One region of the Solidesulfovibrio carbinoliphilus subsp. oakridgensis genome, then DNA from elsewhere that is predicted to be linked to it. Evidence: predicted binding sites of a transcription regulator. Region 1 holds the regulator's gene; the other holds the start of a gene.
What was found. The regulator sigma-54, encoded in region 1, starts transcription at its own class of promoters, with help from an activator protein. The targets are predictions, from matches to a motif close to CTGGCACGGNNNNTGCTT.
Positions count from the first base shown of each region.

Region 2: the regulator sigma-54 is predicted to act here: its motif matches at 3,619-3,636, upstream of DFW101_RS08460 (periplasmic heavy metal sensor).

Region 1 covers NZ_CM001368.1:1,046,999-1,054,648, forward strand. Annotated here, with positions in the region: gene DFW101_RS04675 (PTS sugar transporter subunit IIA) at 1-452, opposite strand, end outside; gene hpf (ribosome hibernation-promoting factor, HPF/YfiA family) at 453-1,001, opposite strand; gene rpoN (RNA polymerase factor sigma-54) at 1,053-2,489, opposite strand; gene DFW101_RS04690 (KdsC family phosphatase) at 2,607-3,149, opposite strand; gene DFW101_RS04695 (CTP synthase) at 3,315-4,946, opposite strand; gene DFW101_RS04700 (phosphoribosylformylglycinamidine synthase subunit PurQ) at 5,137-5,949, shown strand; gene tadA (tRNA adenosine(34) deaminase TadA) at 6,100-6,645, shown strand; tRNA gene DFW101_RS04710 (tRNA-Ser) at 6,708-6,801, shown strand; gene DFW101_RS04715 (hypothetical protein) at 7,040-7,650, shown strand, end outside.
Region 2 covers NZ_CM001368.1:1,952,324-1,959,973, reverse strand. Annotated here, with positions in the region: gene lepB (signal peptidase I) at 1-286, shown strand, start outside; gene DFW101_RS08470 (GGDEF domain-containing protein) at 452-1,735, opposite strand; gene ribB (3,4-dihydroxy-2-butanone-4-phosphate synthase) at 1,818-2,462, opposite strand; gene DFW101_RS08460 (periplasmic heavy metal sensor) at 3,016-3,585, opposite strand; gene DFW101_RS08455 (winged helix-turn-helix transcriptional regulator) at 3,908-4,309, opposite strand; gene DFW101_RS08450 (nitroreductase family protein) at 4,466-4,981, shown strand; gene DFW101_RS08445 (flavin reductase family protein) at 4,993-5,580, shown strand; gene DFW101_RS08440 (flavin reductase family protein) at 5,582-6,148, shown strand; gene DFW101_RS08435 (flavin reductase family protein) at 6,148-6,735, shown strand; gene DFW101_RS08430 (flavodoxin family protein) at 6,716-7,291, shown strand; gene DFW101_RS08425 (DsrE family protein) at 7,386-7,650, shown strand, end outside.

The DNA of each region.
Region 1 (7,650 bases):
CAGGCGGCGGCGGTCAGAACCTGCCACAGGGCCGCGTCGTTTTCGGCGCTCAAAAAGGCGTGCCGAAACGATTCGTCGGAGAGGAGCCGTGAGATGTGGGCCAGGATGCGCAGGTGCAGGCCCGCCACGTGCTCCGGCGCAAGGACGAGAAAAAAGATGCGGCAGGGTTTGAAATCCAGCGCATCGAAGTTGACGCCCTTGAGGCTCCTGCCGACCGCGATGACGATCTTTTCGAGGCTCTCCATCTTGCCGTGGGGGATGGCCACGGTGTCGCCGATGCCGGTCGTGCCGAGGCTTTCCCGGTCAAGGAGCACCTGATGGGCCCGTTTGGCGTCAAAACCCGGCAGGCCGGCCGCAATTTTGGCGACCAGCTCGGCCAGCACTTCGGACTTGGACTCGGCCGCGAGCTCCCCGATCACGAATTCGGGCTGGAGATAGTCCTCGAGACGCATCTACACACCCGTTCCAGGATCGATCAGGCCGAAGTCGCCGTTGCGCAGACGGTAGATGACGTTGGGCCGTTCGGTTTCCGAATTGATGAACACCAGGAATTCGTGCTTGATGGTCCCAAGCTGCATGGCCGCCTCTTCCACGGCCATGGGCTTGGGCTCGTATTCGTTGGTCTCGACGATGGTCGGCGTGCGGGCCCCGGCGTTGTCGGCGTTGATGGTGATGACGTCCATGCGCACGGTCTCGGTCGACTGGCGGCGGCGGTCCTTTTGCTTCTCACGGAACTTCTTGGCCTGCGCTTCCACCTTGTCGAGGATCATGTCGATGGTGGAATACATGTCCTCGGACACCTCATGGGCCGAGATATGCATATTGTCGGCCACGAAGATCACGTCGGCCATCTGGCGGGTCTTTTCCACGGCCAGATTGACCTGCAGTTCGGAGGCGTCATTGGCGGAAGCATATTTGGCAAGCTTTTCCAGACGCTTGCGAGCGTAGTCGCGCAAATGGTCGGAAGGTTCGAAGTTCTTGAAATTAAAAGTGATGTTCATGAGATCCTCCAGATGGCGTGGTATTGGGCCGGGGAAGCCCGGCCCGAAGCATCAGAAAATTTCCTTGCGCTTGGACGAGGATTCAATGCCCATGGCCGTGCGGTATTTGGCCACGGTGCGCCGGGCGATGTTGATCTGCAACTCGTCTTTGAGCATATCAGCAATGGCCTCGTCGCTGATAGGCTTTTTGGCATTCTCCCCGGAAATAATCCGCTTGATCATGGCCTTGACCGATTCCGAGCCGACCGTGCCGCCGTCGTCGAGGTCAAGGGAGCTGTTGAAAAAGAACTTGAGCTCGAAAATGCCATGGGGCGTGGCCACGTACTTGTTGGACGTGATGCGGCTGACGGTCGATTCGTGCATGCTGATGTCGTCGGCCACATCCTTGAGGATCAACGGCCGCAACCGCGTGACCCCCTCCTCGAAGAATTCCCGCTGGAACTTCACGATGCTCTCAAGGACCTTGTACAGGGTCCGCTGCCGCTGGTAGAGGCTTTTCATCAGCCACATGGCCGAGCGCATCTTGTCCTGGAGATAATCCTTGTCCTTGTCGTTTTTCGGATTGATCTCCGCCATGTAGGTCGTGTTGACGTTGAGCCGCGGCATGCCCTCTTCGTTTAAAATAATCACGAATTCGCCGCCGTATTTGTACACAAAGGCGTCCGGGCTCACGAAAATGGGATCGCCCGAGCCGTAGCTGGCTCCGGGCATGGGATTGAGGGTCTGGATCAGCTCAAGGTATTCCTTGAGTTTTTCCATGGTGATATGAAATTTTTTGGCCAGCGGCTTGTAGCGTTTCTTCTCCAGGTCTTCGAGGTGGTCGCGCACAAGCTCGATGAGGATGGTGTCCTCGTAGCCGTAGACCTCGATCTGGGTGAGCAGGCATTCGCTCGGGGTCCGGGCGGCCACGCCCACGGGGTCGAACCGCTGGAGCCGGTGGAGCACGGTCTCCACTTCGGGCACCGAGGCTCCGGCCATCTGGGCCAGTTCTTCGAGGGAAGCCCGCAGGTAGCCCGAGGAATTGAGGCTGCCGACGATACTCTCCCCGATCTCCAGTTCCTTGGCCGTGAAATTCGACAGGCGCATCTGCCAGCCGAGGTGCCCTTCGAGGGAGGGTTTGGAGGCGAGCCTGGCGTCAAAGGCCATGCCCTCCTCGGGCATCTCCGACTCCCGGGATTGGGACTGGCGGCCGGTGCTGGCGAAATCGCCGAGATAGTCGTCCCATTCGGCGTTTTTGAGGAGTTCCTTTTCCATGGCCGCGTCGCTGGAATTCCCGGTCGGCCCCAGGTTGTCCTCGGCCATGGTCCGCTCCGGTTGGCGGTCCTCCTCGATCGATTCCTCCAGAAGGGGGTTTTCCAAAAGCTCCTGCTGCACGCTCTCCAGCAGCTCGAGCCGGGAGAGCTGCAGGAGTTTGATGGCTTGCTGCAGTTGGGGAGTCATCACCAGCTGCTGGGAGAGTTTGAGCTGCTGTCGCAGTTCCAGGGCCATGTCTACCGCCGTGCGAGGTCCTTTGGATGTTGGTGCGAAAAGCGGGGGCAAGGCCGACGCCCCGCCCGCTCAACAAAAAGCATGCCACAATCGAAGGATCGTGGCAATCGGCACGGCTTACCCTTCCGGGAGGAACCAGGCGTAGGCCGCTTCGAGACGGCCGCTGGCCTGAAGCAGGAACCGGATGGCCTCGCGCACCGCCCCGTGCCCGCCGGGACGGCTGGCCACCCACAGGGCCAGGTCCATGATTTCCGGCTGGGCGTCGGCCACGGCCATGGGCAGGCCGACCAGACCCATGGGGCCGGCGTCCACCCAGTCGTCGCCGAGGTAGGCGGCCTGGCCGGGGGAAAGCCCCAGCCGCCCGAGGATGCCGGTCAGGATCGGAACCTTGTGGTGGTGGCCGGGATGGTACTCGCCAATGCCCAGTTCCTTGATGCGGGCGGCCACGGCCGGACTGTCGAGGCCGCTTATGACCGCCACTTGCAAGCCCGCCATCTGGGCGGCCTTGATGCCGAGGCCGTCGTGGGCGTGAAACCGTTTGGCGATGCCGCCGTGGGCGTCGACATAGAGGCCGCCGTCGGTCAGGACGCCGTCCACGTCAAGGACGAGCAAGGCCACGTCCCTGGCCCGCGTCGCGGCCAGCTTCGCATCCTGCGCCATACCACCCGCCTCCTCGCGCCGCCCGGCCCCGGCGGGACGACCCGAGGCGACGCCGTCCGCTCATGCCGCGTTCTCGAAATCCGCGCATACGAATTTTGAGAACAACAAATTAGAATATTTATTTTTTTCTAAAAACTATGCCCCTGCTTTTCAGCGAACGTCGTGCTAGCCCTTGTACCGCTTGGCCGCCTTCACGAATTCCCGAAAGAGCGGATGCGGACGCATGGGGCTGCTCTTGAACTCCGGGTGGAACTGGCAGCCGAGGAACCACGGATGGTCCGGCAGTTCCACGATCTCGACCAGCTCGCCGTCCGGCGACAGGCCGCTTAAGACCATCCCGCCCTCTTCAAACGAGGGAGCGTAGGTCTTGTTGAATTCGTAGCGGTGGCGGTGGCGCTCGGAAATCTCCTCGGCGGCGTAGGCCGCGGCGGCCTGGGTTTCCGGCTTGACCCGGCAGGGGTAGGCTCCCAGGCGCATGGTCCCTCCCTTGTCGCTCGACGGGTCCCGGTACTCGGTCTTCTGGGTGCGGCAGTCGAACCATTCGCGCATGAGGTAGATGACCGGGTGCGGCGTGGTCAGGTCGAATTCCTCGGAATTGGCGCCGGAAAGCCCCAGGACGTTCCGGGCGTATTCGATGACCGCGCACTGCATGCCAAGGCAGATGCCGAAAAAGGGCACGCCCTTTTCCCGGGCGTATTCGATGGCCGTAATCTTGCCCTCGACCCCGCGCGAGCCGAAGCCGCCCGGCACCAGGATGCCGTCGATGCCGGCGAAGGTGGACGCCGCGTTCTGGCGGGTCACTTCCTCGGAATTGACGTACACGAACCGGATGGAGACCCCGGCCGCGATGCCGCCGTGGACAAGGGCCTCGTGCAGGCTCTTGTAGGCTTCCTTGAGGTCCACATACTTGCCGACAATGGCGATGGAAACCTGGCCTCCGGGATTTTCCGACCGGTGCAGCAGGTCGCGCCAGGCTTGCAGGTCGGCGTTTTTGGCCGGCAGGCGCAGCAGGATGGCGATCTTCTGGTCCACGCCCTCGCCGTAGAGGCGAAGCGGCAGTTCGTAGATGTTTTTGACGTCCACGGCGGTAAAGACCGCGTCCGCGTCCACGTCGCAGAAAAGGGCGATCTTTTCCTTGATGTCGCGCCCAAGCTCCACTTCGCTGCGGCAGATGATGATGTCGGGTTGGATGCCGATGGACCGCAGTTCCTTGACGCTGTGCTGGGTGGGCTTGGTTTTGACCTCGCCGGCCACGCGCAGGTAGGGCACGAGGGTCAAGTGGATGTACAGGGCGTTTTCCTTGCCAAGTTCCATGCGCAGCTGGCGGATGGCCTCCAGGAACGGCTGGCCCTCGATGTCGCCCACCGTGCCGCCGATCTCGATGATGGCCACGTCCTCGTCGCCGGCGACGCCGAGGATCGACCGCTTGATCTCGTCGGTGATGTGCGGGATCACCTGGACCGTGCCGCCGAGGTAGTCGCCCCGGCGTTCCTTCTGGATGACGCTGAAATAGACCCGGCCCGAGGTGAAGTTGTTGTTCTGGCTCATGGGCACGCCGAGGTAGCGCTCGTAGTGGCCGAGGTCGAGGTCGGTCTCGGCCCCGTCGTCGGTGACGTAGACCTCGCCATGCTGGAAGGGGTTCATGGTGCCGGGATCGACGTTGATGTAGGGGTCGAGCTTCTGGATGGTGACCTTGAGCCCCCGGGCCTGGAGCAGTGCGCCGATGGAAGCGGCGGCCAGCCCCTTGCCCAGGGAGGACAGCACCCCTCCCGTCACGAAAATAAACTTGGTCTTCATGATGATGCCGTCCTTGGAAAAGAGGTTAGGCCACGCCGGCGGACCCGGCGGCCCGGGTCCCTCGGGACCGGGCCGGACCGGGCCTGTGGCGCGGTTCGGTTGACGCGGCCGGGGCGGCCCCTTATGTTCAGCCGCGTAAAGTATGCCTTCGGGCGCAAATTTTCAAGGAACCCCCGGGAGGATTTCCCTTATGGCCAAGGTGCGCACCCTCGTGATCACCGGTTACGGCACCAATTGCGAAGTGGAATCGGCCTACGCCGCCCGCGCGGCCGGGTCCGACGTCACGGACATCGTCTTTTTTTCGGATATCGCCGCCGGTCGCACGCGCATTCCGGATTACAATTTCCTGATCTTTCCCGGAGGGTTCCTTGACGGGGACGATCTCGGTGCGGCCCAGGCCGCGGCCGTGCGCTGGAAGCACGCCAAAAACGCCGCCGGCGACGCCCTTCTTGGCCAGCTCAAAACTTTTTTCGAGGCCGGGGGGCTTGTCCTTGGCATCTGCAACGGTTTTCAGCTCCTGGTCAAGCTCGGCCTGCTGCCGGCCCTTGGCGGCGACTATTTCGCCCGGCAGGTCAGTCTCGCCAACAACGACTCGGCCCGGTTCGAGGACCGATGGGTAACCCTGGCCGCCAATCCGGAAAGCCCCTGCATCTTCACCCGGGGCCTCACGCGCCTGGACCTGCCCGTGCGCCACGGCGAGGGCAAGCTCGTGCCCAAGAGCCCGGAAATCCTGGACGAACTGGTCAAAACCGGGGCCATCGCCCTCTCCTACGCCGATCCGGCCACAGGCGAGACCACCATGGAATATCCGCAAAATCCCAACGGCTCGCCCCTGGCCATCGCCGGCCTGACCGACCCGTCCGGCCGCATCCTCGGCCTCATGCCCCACCCCGAGGCCTTCAACCACCCGACCAACCACCCCGGCTACACCCGGGGCGAACGCCCGCAGCTCGGCACGGTACTTTTCGAAAACGCCGTGGCCCACCTGCGGGGCCACGCCTAACCGAGGCGTTGCCCCGGACCCTACCAGGGCTCTGCCCAGGACCGCCGGGGGGATTTTCCAGCCCCCCGGCGGTCCTGGGCGAGGGAAGTCAGCTCCCCTTTCACGCGACACGCGGATTCGCAGGGAAAAAATATTCAGGAAGGAATGGCTATGGCCTTGCAGCCGGCCCGGCGCTTTGTCGCCGGCGGGGATATGCTGCCCGACCCGCCGCCGGGCTGGGAAAGTTTCGAGGCGGTGATGGGACTCGCCCTGGCCGAGGCCCGGGAAGCGGCCGCCCTGGGCGAGACGCCGGTCGGCGCGGTCCTGCTCTCCGGCGCGGGCGAGGTGCTGGCCCAAACCGGCAACGGCCCGATCTCCCGGGCCGACCCCACGGCCCACGCCGAAATCCTGGCCCTGCGCCAGGCCGCGGCCCGGGTCGGCAATTACCGGCTGCCGGGCTCGATCCTGGTCGTGACGCTCGAGCCCTGCCTCATGTGCCTCGGGGCCATGATCCACGCCCGGGTGGGGCTGCTCGTCTACGGCGCGCCCGACCCGCGTACGGGCGCGGTGGATTCGCGGCTCCCCGGCCCGGACCTGCCCTTTTTCAACCACCGCTTCGACGTTCTTTCCGGAGTGTGCGCCGACGCCAGCGCCGCGCTCCTGCGGCAGTTTTTCCGCAACCGCCGCGCCCGGCCGGACGGGGCCCCGGCAAAATAATACTTGCCAAGCCAGCTTTGTTCGCTTAGGATTCCAAATTCGTTCCGGTTCTTTCTTTGTGCGGAGAGGTACCGAAGTGGTCGTAACGGGCCCGACTCGAAATCGGGTTGCGGGTTAATAGCCTGCACGTGGGTTCGAATCCCACCCTCTCCGCCAATCATTTGCCGCCTCCCCGGGACATCTTATCGCAACAGATCACGATGCTATCGCATAGCACCCTTTTCCCCGCTTTTTTCTCTCCACGCGCTCTTTACCCCCAGGGACAGCGGGCACTTTCGGAGGCCCCCGGAGAGGCGTTGGCAGGACATTTGTCCGGCCATTGCCTTTGCAGGCGTGCCTGCGGGGTCTGGATCGACTTGACATCCGAGAGCCGGGAGCCGAAAATGGTTCCAATATGCGACGCCGTTGGATTGTGTGCGCGACCGGTGGCCTCTTTGCTGTAGCGGTCGTGTTGCTTTTGCTGGCCTATTTTCTTCCTTTCGGAAAAATCGTCTTCACCGATGCCGATGCATCGCTTTATACCCTGCTCTTGCGTCGGAAAATCGACATCGCCGAGCGTATCCCAAGCCGAAAACTCCTTATATCCGGAGGATCTTCCAGTCTGGAAGGATTTCACGCCGAAGCCATCGAACAATCGCTCGGCATCCCATGCGTCAATTTTGCCGTGGGTGCCGGAGCCGGATATGACTTAATCCTTTATGAAACGGCCAAACGCCTGCATCCCGGGGACATGGTGCTCGTGGCTCCGGAATTCGACGTCTATCTGGCCGATCAGCCAAGCATCACCCCGCCCACGGCCCTGACATCCTACATGCTCGGATCGGATTTTTTCCGAACCCTGTCCGTCCCCGACTTGTCCCGCTACATTTGGCTCCTTCCCTTCCCCCAGCTCGCGCAGTTCGCCTTTTCAGGAAAGGATGGGGCCGAGACAGCCCAATCGATCGATTTGGATCATATCCTCACCACCCATGGCGATGTGATCTATTCCGATCCTCCCGAGACATA
Region 2 (7,650 bases), 910 kb from region 1:
GGAAATGAAGGACAAGGCCGTCTTCCGCAACGGCGAGAAGCTCACCGAGCCCTACATCAAGCACACCGATCCGGGCATCCAGTCGCGCCGGGACAACTTCGGCCCCATCACCGTGCCCGAAGGCAAGTACTTCGTCATGGGCGACAACCGCGACGAGTCCTACGATTCCCGCTTCTGGGGATTTGTCGACAAGGAAAAGATCCGCGGCAAAGCCTGGATCATCTACTGGTCCTGGGACGGGCCGGCCGACATCCGCTGGAACCGCATCGGCCGCATGGTCAATTAGGAGAGGGGATGCCTCCGGCGGCCGGGAGGGGGTTACCCCCTCCCGGACCCTCCCTGTCCGGGGGCGTCGGCGGCCTTGGCCGTCAAAGCCCGGCCAAGGCCGCCGACACCCCCAAACAGCCAGTTTCCGACAGCGCATTCCCGGCCCATCGACTCTCCGCCAAGCCTACCCGACGTTCCCGCCCAGGGGGTCCGGGGGGGATGATCCCCCCCGGCCGCCGGAGGCCTCTTCGCTCTTCCCCGCTTCCGCGACGACCACCCGATTCCTTCCCGAATTCTTGGCCTCGTACAGGGCCGCGTCCACGCGCTGCATGAGTTCCTCCACGGTCTCGCCGGGGGCAAGCTCGGTAACGCCGAGGCTGATGCTGCCCGCGATGCCGTGGGGGAAGGGGGCGCCGGCCACCAGGGCGCGGAGTTTTTCGGCCAGGACGGCGGCCTGGGCCCGGCCGGTGTGGGGCGCGGCCACCACGAATTCCTCGCCGCCGTAGCGAAAGAGCCAGTCCACGGCCCGGATGGCGGCCTGGACCCGCCTTGTCAGCTCGCGCAGCATGTCGTCGCCGGCGGCGTGGCCGTAGGTGTCATTGACGACTTTGAAGCGGTCGATGTCGAACATGATAACCGAGAGCGGTTCGGCGTAGCGGCCGGTCCGCTTGATCTCGTGCTCCATGACCTGGTTGAACTTCAAGCGGTTGTAGGCCCCGGTCAGCTGGTCGGTGACGGCCAGTTCGGTCAGGGCCTCGTTGGCCCCTTCCAGGCGTTCCCGGTCGGCGCAGATGCGGCGGACCATGGGGCGCAGAATGCAAAGGCCGACGGCCGCGAGCAGGGCGAGCATGCCGACGGTGGTGGCCAGCTCGACCCGGCGCAGGATGGTCAGGCGGCCGACGGCCTGGCGCTGGTATTCCTGGACCACCTTGCCGAGGTCGCGCAGCAGCTCGTCCTGGCCAAAGGCCAGAACGTCGAGGAATTTCGGATCGGACAGGGCGGGGCGGCCGGCGTCGGAGCGGTAAAAGGTCCGGGTGGCGTCCAGGAAAAACCGCATGCGCCGGTCGAGCTCGTAGGGCGGCTTGAAGTAGAGGGCGGCCAGCTCCGGGGAGTGGGCGGCCAGGGAGCCGGGATCGCCGAGGTCGGCCAGCAGGTGGGCGTGGTTGGCTTCGAGGGTGTCCACGGCCCGGGCCAGATGGGCCCGGATGTCGCGCCGGGCTTCCTCGTCATCGGCGGCGGCCAGGAGCAGGCACTGGGCCAGGACGCGCTGGATGAGCAGGCGCTGGGAGCCGTTGATGGCGGTGATGGCGGCCGACCGGTCGATGGTGGCCCCGATATGGCGGAAGACGCCGTAGGACAGGAGGGCCAGGGCGGCCACCAGGCACAGGGCTGCGACATAGCGCAGGGTGAGGCCGCGCTTGTAACGGCCGCTGCGTGCGTCGGCCTGGTCGCGTGCTGGCGGGGGCATGCCTCCAAGCCTAGGCGAGTTGGAGGAAATGTTCAAGGCGGGCCGGGCGCGAGACGGTCTCGCGCCCGGCCCGGGAAGGGGGCTAGAGGTCGCCGATGGCCTGCCGGTAGGCGGCGATTGCCGCCACGGTCACCAGCGGAAAGCCGTGGGCCGCGGCAAAGGCCTCGATCTGCCCGCCCTTGGCCATGGTGCCGTCGGGGTTGGTCAGTTCGCAAAGGACGCCGGCCGGGGCGAAGCCGGCCAGCCGGGCCAGGTCCACCGTGGCCTCGGTGTGGCCCCGGCGGGCCAGCACGCCGCCGGGCTTGGCGATCAAGGGAAAGACGTGGCCGGGCCGAGCCAGGTCGGACGGCTTGGCGCCCGGGGCCGTGGCCGTCTTGACCGTGGTCACGCGGTCGGCGGCCGACACGCCGGTGGTGACGCCTTGGGCCGCCTCGATGGTGACGGTGAAGGCCGTGCCGTTCTTGCAGGTGTTGACTGCCACCATGGGCGGCAGCTCGAGCTCCCGGGCCTTTTCTTCGGTCAGGCACAGGCAGACGATGCCGCTGCATTCGCGGATCAGCATGGCCATCTGGGGGGGCGTGAGGGTTTCGGCCGCGAAGATGAGGTCGCCCTCGTTTTCGCGGTCCTCGTCGTCGGTGACCAGGATGCCCTGGCCCTGGCGCAGGGCCGAGATGGCGTCGGTGACGCTTTTGAACTGGGACTCGGTGCCTGAAAAGGACTGATTCATGGCGCACTCCATGCGTGAGTTGCAAGGCCAGAATCAGGGCGGAAATTGAGACGGCCGCGCGGGTCGCCCATGCGAACCGCCGGCCTCGCGCCGGAACGACCCGGCGGCGGGGAAATGCCGTCTTCTCCTCTTCACTCCGGACTGTGACCGTCGGCCCTGGCCTCGCACCAGGTCTGCTGACCTTTCCGCCGCGCAGGGCCCGTGGAGTGGCCCCGGCGTCGCGCCCACGGAGGAGGCTCCGTCCGGGAGCGGCCGGCTGCGGCCGTCCCTGTGGCGCACGGGCGAAAAGCGCTCGCGGGCTCCCCGGTTTTCCGGGATACCGCCGGTGGGGACTTCCACCCCGCCCTGAGGACAACGGGCGGGTTGTAGCGCCGGCCCGGACGGTTGGCAAGGGGAGCGGGGCGCAAAAAAGCGGCCGGGCCCCGGGCCCGGCCGTTTGGAAAAGACGGGGCCGGGCTACAGGCCGGGCATGCCGGCGGGCCTTTCGGCGGGCAGAAGCCTGGCGGCGAGGGGGCTGCGCATGGTTTGTTCCTTGTGTTGGAAGGTCCGAGGACTAGTTGGTCTTGGCCGTGCCGGCCGGAGCCGCGTCCTTGGCCATGTCCATGCCGCCCATGTCCATGCCCGGCATCGCGCCCTTGCCCATGCCGTGGCCGCCCATCATGCCCTTGCCCATCATCATGCAGCCACCGTCCATGCCCTTGCCGCCCATCATCATGCCCTTGCCCATGTGGCCCATCACGCCCCGGGTGTCGCGGATGGGGGTGCCGGTCTCCTTGGCGTAGCGGATGCGAAAGAGGGTGGCCTGTTCGAAGAGCTGGCCGCGCAGGGTGGCGATGTCGGCGGTGAGCTTTTTCACGGCCGCCGTTTCGTCGGGGTTGGTGGCCAGCTGGGCTTCGAGCTCGGCTTCCCGGGCCGTGATCCTGCCGTGGAGTTCGGCGGTCTTGGCCACGAATTCCTGGTGCAGCAGGTCGGCCTTGGCCGGATCGGCGGCCGGGACGGCCTTGGCGGCCGGCATGGCCATGGCGCCGCCGGCCGGGTGCTGCATGGGGGTCTGGGCCAGGGCCGGAACGGCCAGGGCCAGGGTCAGGGCCAAAATGGCGGGAATACGAATGCTGTTACGCATGGGAGAGCCTCCTGTGGGATTTGCCGGTGAGCATAGCACGGGGCATGCCAGGGGGGAATGGTTGCGGGAAAAAAGAAGTCCGGGCGGCCGGCCCGGAAGGCGGGCTTGGGGAGGCTGCTGCGGCAACACGCTTGAAAGCTGCAGGTTTTAGGGAAAACCTGCAGCGGGCGGGCCGCCTCGGCCGGAAGACGTCCGGCGTGTCGCCGCCGGCGGAAGAGGGCGGCCGGGCAAACCGGTGGCCGGCATCCGGCTAGAATCTATACGGGGAAAGGATGGAATCCGGGCGAATTCCATACATCTGTCGTCAAATTAGCCGGGGCGGTCAGGGCGCCACGGCCCGCACGGCCGGGGGCGCCGCCTCTTCCACGCCGAAGCGGTTCTCGAAGTCCCGGCCGAACCGGCACAGGGCCTCCAGGATGGGGATGATGTCGCATCCGGGCTCGGTCAGGCCGTATTCCACCCGGGGCGGCACCTCGGCGTAGACCGTGCGGGAAATGAGCCCGTCGGCCTCGAGTTCGCGCAGCTGCTGGGTCAGCATCTTCTGGGTGATGATCGGCATGGACCGGCGCAGGGCCGAGAACCGCATGGTGCCGCCGCCGCGCAGGTGCCACAGGATAAGCGGCTTCCACTTGCCGCCGATGACGGCCAGCGACAGCTCCATGCTGCACGAATACTCCTTGCCGCGACAGCGCCTGCGGCCGCATGGCGTCGGGGAATCTCCCATGGCTGGTCCTCCTTGTGGCCGGTAGGCGGCACCCATTGGTATCCAAAAGGGTACTACAGAACTTTTTTGTGCCTACTTGCTTTTCCGGGTATACTGGCAGAATTTGCCCAAAGCGTAAAGCGGAAACCAACTGCGGAAACCATCAAGGAGGCTCCCATGGATCTTTTCGAAGCCCTCCACACCCGGCGCAGCATCCGGGCCTTCACGCCCGAGCCGGTGTCCGAGGCCGATTGCGAGACCGTGCTGCGGGCGGCCATGGCCGCGCCGAGCGCCGGCAACGCCCAACCCTGGCATTTCGTGGTCATCACCGACCGGGCCGTCCTCGACGCCATTCCGGCCATCCACGCCCACGCGGCCATGGTCACGGGCGCGCCCATGGCCATTGCCGTGGCGGCCGAGCTGTCCCTCGAAAAATACCCGGGCTTCGGCTACTGGACGCTCGACTGCTCGGCGGCCGTGGAAAACCTGATGCTGGCCGCCCGGGGCCTTGGCCTCGGCACGGTCTGGTGCGGCATCTACCCCCGGCCCGAGCGCATGGAAGGCCTGGGCAAGCTCTTGCAGTTCCCCGAAGGCGTGACCGCCCACGCCCTGGTGGTCATCGGCCACCCGGCCCAGGAGTTTCGGCGCGTGGACCGGTTCAAACCCGAGCGCATCCACCGCAACGTGTGGTAAGAGGCCGGCCTATGCACACCAACATCGGCCCGACCTGCGCGCTTTATCCCATGCCCTCGACCCTCGTCGGGGCCACGGTCGGGGGCCGGGCCAACTTCCTGGCCATCGCCCACATCGGCATCTTAAATAACGTCGCCCCCCAGTACCTGACCGTCAGCCTCAAAAAATTCCGCCACACGGCCAAGGGCATCCACCAGACCGGGACCTTCTCCATCTGCCTGCCCACCAAGTCCATGGTCCTGGCCGCGGACTACGTGGGCATCGTCTCCGGGGCCAAGGTGGACAAGTCGCGGATTTTCGACGTGTTTTACGGAGAACTGGAAACCGCGCCCATGATCCGGGAATGCCCGGTCAACATGGAACTGAAGCTCCACCAAGTGATCGACCTGCCGGCCCACGAGGTCTTCGTGGGCGAACTGGTGGCCAGCCACGTGGCCCCGGAGGCCCTCGACAAGGGCAAGGTCGACCTGGAAAAGGTGAAGCCGCTTCTTTTTGACTACGCCAGCGGCTGGTATTGGTCCCTTGGCGAGCCCGTGGCCCCGTGCTGGCGGGCCGGCCGGGACTACCAGCCGCAACAAACCGAAGAAGAAGGGAGATGACATGAAAGTATCCATCGGCCCCAAGACCATGGCCCTGCCGACCCCGACCTGGCTGGTCGGCACCTACGACGCCGACGGCAAGCCCAACCTCATGACCGCGGCCTGGGGCGGCATCTGCTGTTCCAAGCCCCCGTGTCTGACCGTCTCCCTGCAAAAGCCCCGGCATTCCTATGCCGCCATCATGGAGCGGCAAGCCTACACCGTGAGCGTGCCCTCCGAGTCCCAGGCCGCCCAGGCCGACTACTGCGGCATCGTGTCCGGCCGCGACCACGACAAGTTCGAACGCCTCGGCTGGACGCCGGTCAGGAGCGAACTGGTGGACGCGCCCTACGTGGCCGAATGCCCGCTGACCATCGAATGCAAGGTGGTCCACGTCAAAGACCTCGGCATGCACACCCTGTTCGTCGGCGAGATCCTGGACGTCAAGGTCGACGAGGCGGCCATGAAGGAGGGCAATCCCGATCCGACGTTGATAAGGCCCATGATCTACTCTCCTTCCGACCGCAGCTACTACGGTCTCGGCCGGCTTCTCGGCCAGGGCTTTTCCATTGGTAAGGAGTTTAAATAATGGAGAAAATGAAGGTCGATCCCGACCTCTTGCCCCCCATGCCCATGACCCTGGTCGGGGCTACGGTCGAGGGCCGGGCCAACTTCATGGCTGCGGCCTGGGTGACGCGGGTCGGGCACAAGCCGCCGCTGATCGGCGTGGCCATCAACCACCGCCAGTGGACCGGCCAGGGCATCCGCCAGACCGGCGCGTTTTCCGTCTGCCTGCCCGGCCGGGACCTCCTGGAAAAGGCCGACTACTGCGGCCTGGTTTCCGGCCGCAACGTCGACAAGGCCGCGCTCTTCGACGTCTTCTACGGCGACCTCGGCAACGCGCCCATGATCCGGGAGTGCCCGGTGTGCCTGGAGGTCAGCCTGACCCAGACGGTGGAGTTCGAGCACCACGCCTTTTTCATCGGCGAGATCAAGGCCGGCTGGGCTGACGGGGAGGTCCTGACGGCCGGCCGGCCGGACGTGGACAAGTACAAACCCCTTCTCCTCACCATGCCCGACAACCGCTACCACGCGCTCGGCCCGGTCGTGGCCCAGGCCTGGAGCGTGGGCAAAGCCCTCAAGAAAGGAACGGACCATGAAAGTTCTGGCGATTAACGGCAGCGCCCGAAAGGACGGCAACACGGCCATCATGCTGCGCACGGCCATGGTCGAGCTCGAGGCCGAAGGCATCGAGACCGAGCTCGTGCAGCTCCACGGCAAGGTCATCCAGGGCTGCATCGCCTGCATGCAGTGCTGGGAGAAAAAAGACGGCCACTGCGCGCTCAAAAAGGACATGTTAAACGAAATCCTGGACAAGATGGTCGCGGCCGACGGCATGCTGATCGGCTCGCCCACCTATTTCGCCAACGTGTCGAGCAATATCAAATCCATCATCGACCGGGCCGGCATGGTGGCCCTGGCCAACGACTCCCTGCTGGCCCGCAAGGTCGGGGCGGCGGTGGTGGCCGTGCGGCGCGGCGGGGCCATCCATGTCTTCAACTCCATCAACCACTTCTATTTCATCAACCAGATGGTGGTGCCGGGGTCGAGCTACTGGAATCTTGGCCGGGGCCTTGAGCCGGGCGATGTGGAAAAAGACGACGAAGGTCTCCTGACCATGCAGAACCTGGGCAAGAACATGGCCTGGGTGCTCAAGAAGCTGCACGCCTGAGCCGCTTTTCCGCTTCGCCGCCGCGCCCGGGCCCCGGGCCCGGGCGCGGCTTCCCCGCAGCCGGCCCGGCCGGTGGCATCCAAGGAGAACCTATATGATTGTCGCAAGCGAAACCGAGGCCGGGCTCGTGGTCCTGTGGGTCACGCGCGACCGCGAGGCCGCCCTCAACATGGCGCTAATGTATGCGAAAAATTCCAGGCTCCAGGGCTGGTGGGACCGGGTGCATCTGCTCGTGTGGGGCCCTTCGGCCGATCTGCTCGCCTATGACCGGGAGATCCAGGACGAGGTGGCCGCCTGCCGTGAGGCCGGGGTCGAGGCCTTCGCCTGCCGGGCCTGCGCCGAACGCTACGGCGTGGCCG